Regions from separate parts of the Anaerobacillus sp. 63XJN7_5_ISO-PGPR-S23-430 genome, predicted to be linked through region 3. Evidence: riboswitches for the same ligand, from Rfam matches in the RefSeq annotation. Region 3 holds a riboswitch; each other region holds the start of a gene.
The links. A riboswitch is a leader RNA that binds a small molecule or an ion and turns the genes downstream of it on or off. The one in region 3 is predicted to bind S-adenosylmethionine.

Region 1: linked by a shared signal. The riboswitch ahead of AC0VYJ_RS13535 (sulfite oxidase-like oxidoreductase) and the one ahead of AC0VYJ_RS14490 (methionine biosynthesis PLP-dependent protein) in region 3 are both predicted to bind S-adenosylmethionine.
Region 2: linked by a shared signal. The riboswitch ahead of AC0VYJ_RS04155 (2,3-diketo-5-methylthiopentyl-1-phosphate enolase) and the one ahead of AC0VYJ_RS14490 (methionine biosynthesis PLP-dependent protein) in region 3 are both predicted to bind S-adenosylmethionine.
Region 4: linked by a shared signal. The riboswitch ahead of metX (homoserine O-acetyltransferase MetX) and the one ahead of AC0VYJ_RS14490 (methionine biosynthesis PLP-dependent protein) in region 3 are both predicted to bind S-adenosylmethionine.

The regions. Positions count from the first base shown of each region.
Region 1 is NZ_CM149686.1:2,561,943-2,564,118, reverse strand. It holds gene AC0VYJ_RS13545 (GNAT family N-acetyltransferase) at 1-59, shown strand, start outside; gene AC0VYJ_RS13540 (GNAT family N-acetyltransferase) at 256-720, shown strand; SAM riboswitch class I at 782-880, shown strand; gene AC0VYJ_RS13535 (sulfite oxidase-like oxidoreductase) at 964-1,626, shown strand; gene AC0VYJ_RS13530 (copper amine oxidase) at 1,924-2,176, shown strand, end outside.
Region 2 is NZ_CM149686.1:762,972-765,147, reverse strand. It holds gene AC0VYJ_RS04155 (2,3-diketo-5-methylthiopentyl-1-phosphate enolase) at 1-1,113, opposite strand, end outside; SAM riboswitch class I at 1,208-1,317, opposite strand; gene AC0VYJ_RS04150 (aminotransferase class I/II-fold pyridoxal phosphate-dependent enzyme) at 1,401-2,176, opposite strand, start outside.
Region 3 is NZ_CM149686.1:2,738,390-2,740,565, forward strand. It holds gene AC0VYJ_RS14485 (DUF1189 domain-containing protein) at 1-751, shown strand, start outside; SAM riboswitch class I at 837-947, shown strand; gene AC0VYJ_RS14490 (methionine biosynthesis PLP-dependent protein) at 1,021-2,151, shown strand; gene metC (cystathionine beta-lyase) at 2,138-2,176, shown strand, end outside.
Region 4 is NZ_CM149686.1:3,354,352-3,356,527, forward strand. It holds gene metX (homoserine O-acetyltransferase MetX) at 1-1,021, opposite strand, end outside; SAM riboswitch class I at 1,172-1,282, opposite strand; gene AC0VYJ_RS17520 (TlpA disulfide reductase family protein) at 1,496-1,921, shown strand; gene AC0VYJ_RS17525 (anti-sigma factor domain-containing protein) at 1,997-2,176, opposite strand, start outside.

The DNA.
Region 1 (2,176 bases), 180 kb from region 3:
AATACATTTATAAAGACATTGGATTTCGAGAACTTCAAACGATCATGGTTTATAAATAGTTGTCCAGCTTCTTTTCATTTATTAAAAGAATGTGAAAAACAACTCATAATCAATCATCATGCCCTTGGAACTTGCTACACTATTTTTGCAGGGACTTCCCCGGTTCCTGCCCCCCTTAAAATATAAAGTGTGAGCCCCATGCATTTCCCAGCATGGGGCTTTTCCTTTTCAATCACACAGAAATGAGGGAGAGTATTGGTATATCAATTTAAGTTAATAAGTCAAGAAGAAGTCGAGCGAATTATCTCGTGGGACTATGATGGGGTATACTCATTTTATAATATGGACGAGGATCTTGAAGATCTAAAAGAGTTCCGGGAAGATGCAGCCAGCAATGAAAATTATTGGAGCGTCTACCAAAGGGATCATCTTATTGGTTTTTTTAGTTTTCATGAGCATGAAGACAACCATATAGAAATTGGTCTAGGAATGTCTCCCGATAATGTTGGAAAAGGAGAAGGCTTTTCTTTTTTGGAGGCTGGCCTTCAAAAAGCAGTTGAATTGTATCGTCCAACTTCCTTTGGAATGGCAGTAGCTGAATTTAATAAACGAGCCATAAAAGTGTATCAAAGGGCTGGATTTCAAATCACTCATCTGTTTATGCAACAAACCAATGGGGGAGAATTTCAATTTGTTGAAATGAAGAAAAACCTCGTTTAAAACAATAATTGCAAAATACTAAATAGACCGATAGAATGAATCAAAATTACATTTTTTAATTTCCTTATTGAGAGAGGCGGAGGGACTGGCCCTTTGATGCCCGGCAACCTGATAGACAAGGTGCCAAATCCAGCAGAGTCTATGCTCTGAGAGATAAGGAAGAGCTCTGAAGCGAACTCTTCCTTATTAGTTAGGAAGAGTTTTTTAGACGATTCAATAAATGAGAGACGGGTTGTGAAGGATTTGAAAAAAGCTGACCGTATTCGCAAAATGAAAGTTCCAGATGCAAGTGAAATGTATGGTGATCGTCTGCCACCGGGGCAAGTACTTACAGAAAGGTTCCCTATTCTACATGAAGGTGATGTACCTGTGTATGAGATGTCGACATGGAACCTAAGTGTATTTGGAGAAATTGATAAGGAAGTGATCATTTCCTATAGCGACATACTTGCCTTACCACAGAAGAAAGTAAAGTGTGATATTCACTGTGTCACAAGGTGGTCTAGGTTTGATAATACTTTTGAAGGGGTTTTGATTAAGGATTTTATGAACGCATATGGGATAGTACCGAAAACGAACCATGTTATGCTACATGGTGACTATAACTATACAACGAATATTCACCTCACTGACTTAATGAGAGATAATGTTATTCTTGCCCACTCAGTCGATGGAGAGAAATTAACGGCAAAACACGGATGGCCTCTCAGGTTAGTTGTACCGCATCTTTACTTCTGGAAAAGTATTAAATGGATCAGAGGTATAGAATTTATCAATGAAGACAAACCTGGTTTTTGGGAACAAAACGGATTTCATAACCATGCCGATCCATTTAAAGAAGAAAGGTTTTCTGGAGAGGATTTGGGACTACCAGAAGATGAATGGGAGAAAAAAGAGTTTGATTAATTTTTCTTAAAAAAGCGGGCGTGATTAACACATATAGAATTGATTGAGGAAAAGGTAGTTTATTATCACATTCTAAATATCATCATATCTATAAAAAAATAGTTAAAACTTGAAAGTCAGCAGAACCTTAGTATGTGTGGGTTTTGCTGACTTTTTATTCTCTGGTAATTAAAAAAAGAGAAGAATTTAAAAAAAGAATGATCTAAATGGATCTTCCCTCCGTTAGCTAAGTGTAAATCAAAATTAAGGGGAGTGGATTTGAAAATGAATACGAACAAGAATATGAAAAAGAAAGTGATCGATTGGAAAAAGGGACTATTAATTGTTCCGCTTAGCTTTTCACTTTTAATACCAACTGCTGGAGCATTTGCCTCTGACCACGACCAGCAAATGGACAAGCCTACAGTAGAAACACCAGGTGCTGATCTTCGTGCTGATCTTGGCCATTTACTAAGTGAGCATGCTTATCTTGCAGTAGAAACAATGAGAAAAGGAGCTGAAGGTTCTGCAGATTTTGAAGCTTCTGCTGGTGCCTTAAGTGAAAACACGG
Region 2 (2,176 bases), 2.0 Mb from region 3:
TGTTAAAACAGCTTGAATGGCATCTCGGAAAGCTTTTCCGCCTGCAGCTGCTCCATCGGGATGCCCGTGCACGCCACCTCCCGCATTAATCACACTGTCTATACCGAAATCTTTTATAAGAAGCGGTACTAGTCCAGGATGAATGCCCGCTGAAGGAACAGGGAATGTTCTTTTCAGCTTATTATTTCTCGTTAAGGCTTCTGCTGTTGCGAGCGCCTCTCTTCGATCAAGCGCTACACTCCCATAAGGCGAAGGGAAAAGGGAAAAGTCTGCCCCAGCAGTTCGAAGCAACTTTCCAAGTAATAGGGAGTAACTTACCCCATGTGTGCTTGAGGCAGCCATTGCACCAGAGAATGCAGGGTGTGCCATGATTGGAACCGGAATATCCGAGTCCTCTGAAAGTGATTGCAATGCATCTAGTCCATATGTAAAAACATTAAACAGAAGCGCATCTGCTCCTAATTCCACAGCAAGCTTTGCTCGATCACTGAGGTTTGCCGTTCTTCCTGTTAAATTCACTGCGTAACGCGTTCGCTTTCCTGTCAATTCAGCCGTTTCATCCAGCATTTTTCGTAAGGCGGGTACTCGCTTTTCAAGAGGGGTTAACTCATTTTCAAAAAGGATTTCATCGTCCTTCACAAAATCGACTCGACCAAGCGCCTGCTGTTTCATTTGTTCCTGCAATTCGCCTAACGATTTTCCAATAACTCCTTTGAAAATACTCATAACGAGCGGTCGATCGTATACTTCTGTAAGATTTCGAATACCGTCTATTCCATATGCTGGACCTGGGAATTGATTTAGTAACCCTGCAGAGAACTCTAAATCAACCAGCTTAATTTCACCATCAAGTGAAAGCTTACCGATGACTGTTGTTAAAATCGCAGGTAGATCCGCACTGAAATTGATGGTGGGGTAAGCAATCGCGATGATGCCCTTTTCCCCTTTTTCCTCTACGTGAACGACTTCACCCTTATGCTTCTTTAACTGCTTTTTTTCTAATAACGGTAGATTGGTCCAAGTCCCAATCGTTAATCCAAGGGCGATCGCTTCAGCGCGCTTAGATAATTGTTGGTCATTCTTAACAAGGTAAGTTGCCACAAGATGACTCATCATGCTCATTCCTTTCCATCGCGCTAGTCCTCAATCTTTGATCATACAAAAAAGACCCCTTCACGAGGAAGAGGTCGTTATCACCATGCTCTTCCTCTTATCTTCCAGCTTTTGCTGCGAGAATTAGCACCGTGTCTTCAAGTAACCTTGAAAATCGGTTGCCGGGCTTCAAAGGGCTCGTCCCTCCACCTCTCTGGATAAGAGTATGCAACTATTCGTTTAAGTAATTGATTCGAATTATGCCAGACGTAGGAAATCCTGTCAATCTATTTTTTTACTTTTCTGAATCAAAAGAGATTAAGAGAATTAATTCGTTCAACTGCCTCCCTGAGTTTCTCTTCGGAAGTTAATAAGCCTACTCTCACATAGCCTTCCCCATACTCTCCAAAGCCGTTCCCAGGCGCAACTACAATTTGAACATTCTCAAGCAAGTAGTCCGCAAATCCCTCTGAAGTAAATGATTCAGGTACTTTTAACCAGGCAAAAAATGACCCCGCAGGAGAGGTTACATCCCAGCCAATATCGTGAAGCCCCTGTATCAATACATTCCGTCTAGATTCGTACGTTTGGCGAAGGTTCTCAACACATTCCTGTGAACCTAGTAAAGCTTCTGCAGCTGCTTCTTGCACTGCACTAAACAAACTAACGTAGAAATGATCCTGAAGCAGGTTGATGCTTTCCACTACAGATGGGTTTCCGACAGCGAACCCAACACGCCATCCTGCCATATTATACGTTTTGGAAAGAGTATAAATCTCAATTCCCACATCTTTAGCACCTTCTGTTTCCAAAAAGCTTTTAGGACGTTCTCCATCGAATCCGATCGCTCCATAAGCAAAATCATGAACGACACAGATGTCATTGGCATCCGCAAACCTAACCGTTTCATCAAAAAAGCTTTTCGTTGCTATAGCAGCGGTAGGATTGTTTGGATAATTTAAAAACATGAGCTTTGCTTTTGCAAGAGCACTCTCTGGGATCGCGCTATAATCAGGCAGAAAATCATTTTGTTCAAGTAACGGCATCATTTGCATATCCGCTTCAGCCATCGCAACTCCAGACC
Region 3 (2,176 bases):
CCGTTTTCAAAAGCTAGGCAAGCCAATATTGTACGTGTTTTTACTTATGTTCCTTTCTTCTGTGCCAGTAGGAATTATGACGGCTCTATCCTTTACAAACGCTTATGAGGATCTCAAAACACATATGTCAGATCTACCAGAATTCACTTTAGAGGACGGATCTTTAACAAGTGAACAGTCTGAACCGCTTATTCGACAAAATGATGAAAATACTTTTATTTTTGATGCGACAGACCAGACAAAGCCTGATGATGTTGATCAATATGATTCCGTTATCGCATTCCTAAAAGATCGTGTAATCGTTGTAGATAGCGGTGCTAGACAGGAGTTTAATTACAGTAACTTTAGTTCGATGACTTTCACGAAGCAAGATGTTAATGAGCTAAGTAATAATCTGGACAACCTGCTCCCTATCTTTATTCCGTTACTGATATTCGTTATCTATTTGTTTCAAACCGGCCTTAAGTTTATAGGAGTTACCGTACTAGCTACAATTGGACTACTATTGAGAAGTATTACCGGAAGAAAAGCTTCTTATAAACAACTTTGGGTCTTATCTGTTTATTCAGTAACAATTCCAACGCTCTTCTTTGCGATTATGGCCCTCATTAAAACAGCAGTCCCTTTAGGATTCCTACTTTATTGGATTGTGGCCATCATGCTACTTTATCTTACGATTAAAGAAATCCCGTTACCAAAAAAACGTGTAACGAACGAGCGAGCAAATGATTCAACAGAAGAAAAATTTTGATAATTTACTCAAATCCCTTGCTTTTCACTTTAAAGTGATGTAGATTATGAAAAAAGCGACACAATAAAATTCCATATATTTTCAATTCTTATCAAGAGAAGCAGAGGGACTGGCCCTATGAAGCTTCAGCAACCACCAGATATTTTCTGGTAAGGTGCTAACTCCAGCAAGTTGATTTCAACTTGGAAGATAAGAAGAAGAGCAACCAAAGTCTTCTTCTTATAGAGGGCTTTTTTTATTGCCCTTATTCAATGAAAAGGAGATTGATTATGTCGAATAAACAGTTAGAAACACTACTTGTCCAATTAGGTAATCATTCAGATACTAAAACCGGTGCGGTAAATCCTCCAGTGTACTTCTCCACATCGTATAGCCATGAAGGCATCGGTCAATCCACCGGATTCGATTATTCAAGAACCAAAAACCCGACACGATCCATTTTAGAATCCGCTATATCAGAACTCGAACATGGTGATCAGGGATTTGCTTTTAGTTCCGGAATGGCTGCGATTCAAGCAATCCTTGCCATATTCAAAAGCGGCGACCATATTCTCGTCTCAGATGATTTGTATGGTGGGACTTATCGATTATTTGCCCATGCTGAAAAACATTATGGTATCTCCTTCACATATTTTGATACACAAAGAAATGAACAACTTTCATCACTCCTAACTCACCGTACAAAAGCCATTTTTGTTGAAAATCCATCTAATCCATTAATGAAATTAACAGATCTTGAAAAAATTGCACGGATAACAGAAAACAGGGACCTATTATTTATTGTAGACAATACTTTGTTCACCCCTCTTCTACAAAACCCACTACTGCTTGGGGCGGATATCGTCGTGCATAGTGCCACTAAGTATTTAGGCGGTCATAATGATATTCTCGCAGGGCTTGTGGTTGCAAAAGGTGAGAATATTTGCGCTGAAATCCAACAATACCAAAACGGTGCAGGCGCTGTGCTTTCTCCTTTTGATTCCTGGTTATTAATGAGAGGCATGAAAACCTTGCCACTCAGAATGAAGCAGCATGAAGAGAATGCCAGAAAGGTAACTGAATTTTTAACAAATCATGAAGCAATAACAGACGTTTTTTATCCAGATAAAGGTGGGATGCTTTCTTTCAGATTGCGCTCCGAAGAATGGGTAGATCTCTTTCTTAGAAAATTAACACTTGTCACATTTGCTGAAAGTCTTGGAGGGGTAGAAAGCTTTATCACATATCCTTCAACGCAAACTCATGCTGAGATACCAGAAGACATCAGACTTGAAAAAGGGGTGTGCAATCGACTGCTACGTTTCTCTGTTGGGATTGAAAACATTGATGACTTAATACAAGACCTGAATCAAGCATTGTCCATTTTTAAAGAGGAGGTTGTTCAAATTGACAAATACTGATTATACATTTCAAACAAAACTTCTT
Region 4 (2,176 bases), 620 kb from region 3:
ACTCAACGAGAAATCCATCATGACCAAATTTCGTGTTGATTAAATAAAACGGAGAAGAATGAGCTTGAGCAAACAATTTTTCTAAATCTTCTGGAGGATAGATTAAATCCCCTTTAAATCCAATAGCAAGAATGCTCGCTTTAATGTTCTTGATGATGGATATAAGATTACCTCGCCCTTTACTAATATCATGTGTGTCCATTGCCCTTAATAAATACAAATAGCTATTTGCATCAAATCGGCTTACAAGCTTATTTCCTTGATAGTGTAAATAAGATTCCACTTCGTACTGTGCTTCTTTATGATTTTCTTCTGAAGTTTCGATCGCCGCTCGACCGAATTTTTTTTGAAACATTTCATCTGTCCGATAAGAAATCATACCGATCATTCTTGCAGTTGCAAGCCCCGATGTTGGCTGGTGATGAGGATCGTAGTATCCATCCTTCCAATCAGGATCGTTTGTAATAGCAAATCTAGAAATCGCGTTATAAGCTATTCCATACGTATTTAAGCTTGGAGTTACTGCAAGTGGAATCAGATGCTCCATTCCATCTGGGTAAAGGGCACCCCATTCAAGAACCTGCATTCCTCCAAGTGATCCACCAATCACAGCATGAAGGTGATCGATACCTAACACTTCAAGTGCCTTTTTCTGTGAGTGCACCATATCTCTCACTGAAACAAATGGGAAGTCCGCTTTATACTGTTCTCTGGTGACTGGATTAATCGATAGCGGTCCTGTAGAACCGTTACATCCTCCAAGAACGTTAAACGTTATAACTTGAAATTCGGGAGTATCGATATAGCCATCCTTTCCTATTAATCCTTTCCACCAGCCGGGCTCCGAATCACCAATTGTATATTGATTTCCTGTTAATGCATGACAGACAAGAATAACGGGAGCGTCTTCTGGTCCAACGCGTTCATAAGCGAGTTCTACTTCATGTAGCGTCTCGCCCGACTCAAGTGTGAACGATCCAATCAATACGTTCTGAGCTTCGTATCTCGTCTCACTTTCCAAACCCCTATCACCCCTTTCGAGCAATCCGTCTTTATTCATTAAGGCTATAATAATGAGCCATAAATCTAGAACCAATGCTATAAGAAAACGTCGCTTCAATATAAAAAAACCTCTCCGAAAGACAGAGAGGCTTGATTTATTCATCAGCTCCGCTTATCTTTCAGGATTTCTCCTGCAGGATTTGGCACCTTTTCAAACCACAATTGGTTTGACGGTTGCCGGGCTTCATAGGGCCAGTCCCTCCGCCTCTCTAGATAAGTAAGAATATTTTGTTTTTGTTTAATTGAGTTTATTTTAGCAAGGTGGCGCATTAGTGTCAAACACTTTTTCGGAATTATCATTCTTTTCATTTTTTTAAAGAATGTCTAAGTTAATCCAAATTATCGTGAAACAGAGCCTACAGTGTATTAAGTTTGATTAGAATCGAATTTTTGATAAAGTAGCCTTAGAATAATTTTGAAGAGGTGATTGATAGTGCAAGCGCCGTCCTTTGCGTTAGAAGAAGTACAAAGCGGAGAAATCATCAGCTTAACGGACTTCAGGGGGAAACCAGTTATGATTACATTCTGGGCTTCCTGGTGCCCCGATTGTATGAAAGATTTACCGATGAAAGAACAGTTCTACCAGCATGCAGATACTGATACATTAGCATTCTTAACAATTAACGTGACAGGTCGTGAACGGTCAGAAGAAGCCGGTAAAGATTTCACGATCAAAAACAATCTTCCTTTCCTCGTTTTACAAGACAGTGGACGAGAAACTTACGACAAATTTGGTTGTACAGGTGTCCCAACAACTGTATTGCTTAATCAAGATCATCAAATCGCACATGTGTTCGATGACAAATCATCATTTCTTGATATCGCAAAGGCATTGCCCGACATCATGACATCAAAATAAACACACCACAAAAAAAGCCAGAGGGATCCCTCTGGCTTAAAATAATGAAAATAAAATAAATAATAGCATGTTGCGTTATTTGTCTTTTTTATCTTTCTTGTCTTTCTTGTCTTTCTTGTCTTTCTTGTCTTTCTTGTCTTTATCCTGCTTTTCGTCTTTCTTTTTGTCCTTTTTATCCTCTTTTTCTTGAGCTTTTTCTATTTTTTTATCCGATTTTTCCTGAGATTTCTCTATTTTCTCGTTTACTTTTTCAGC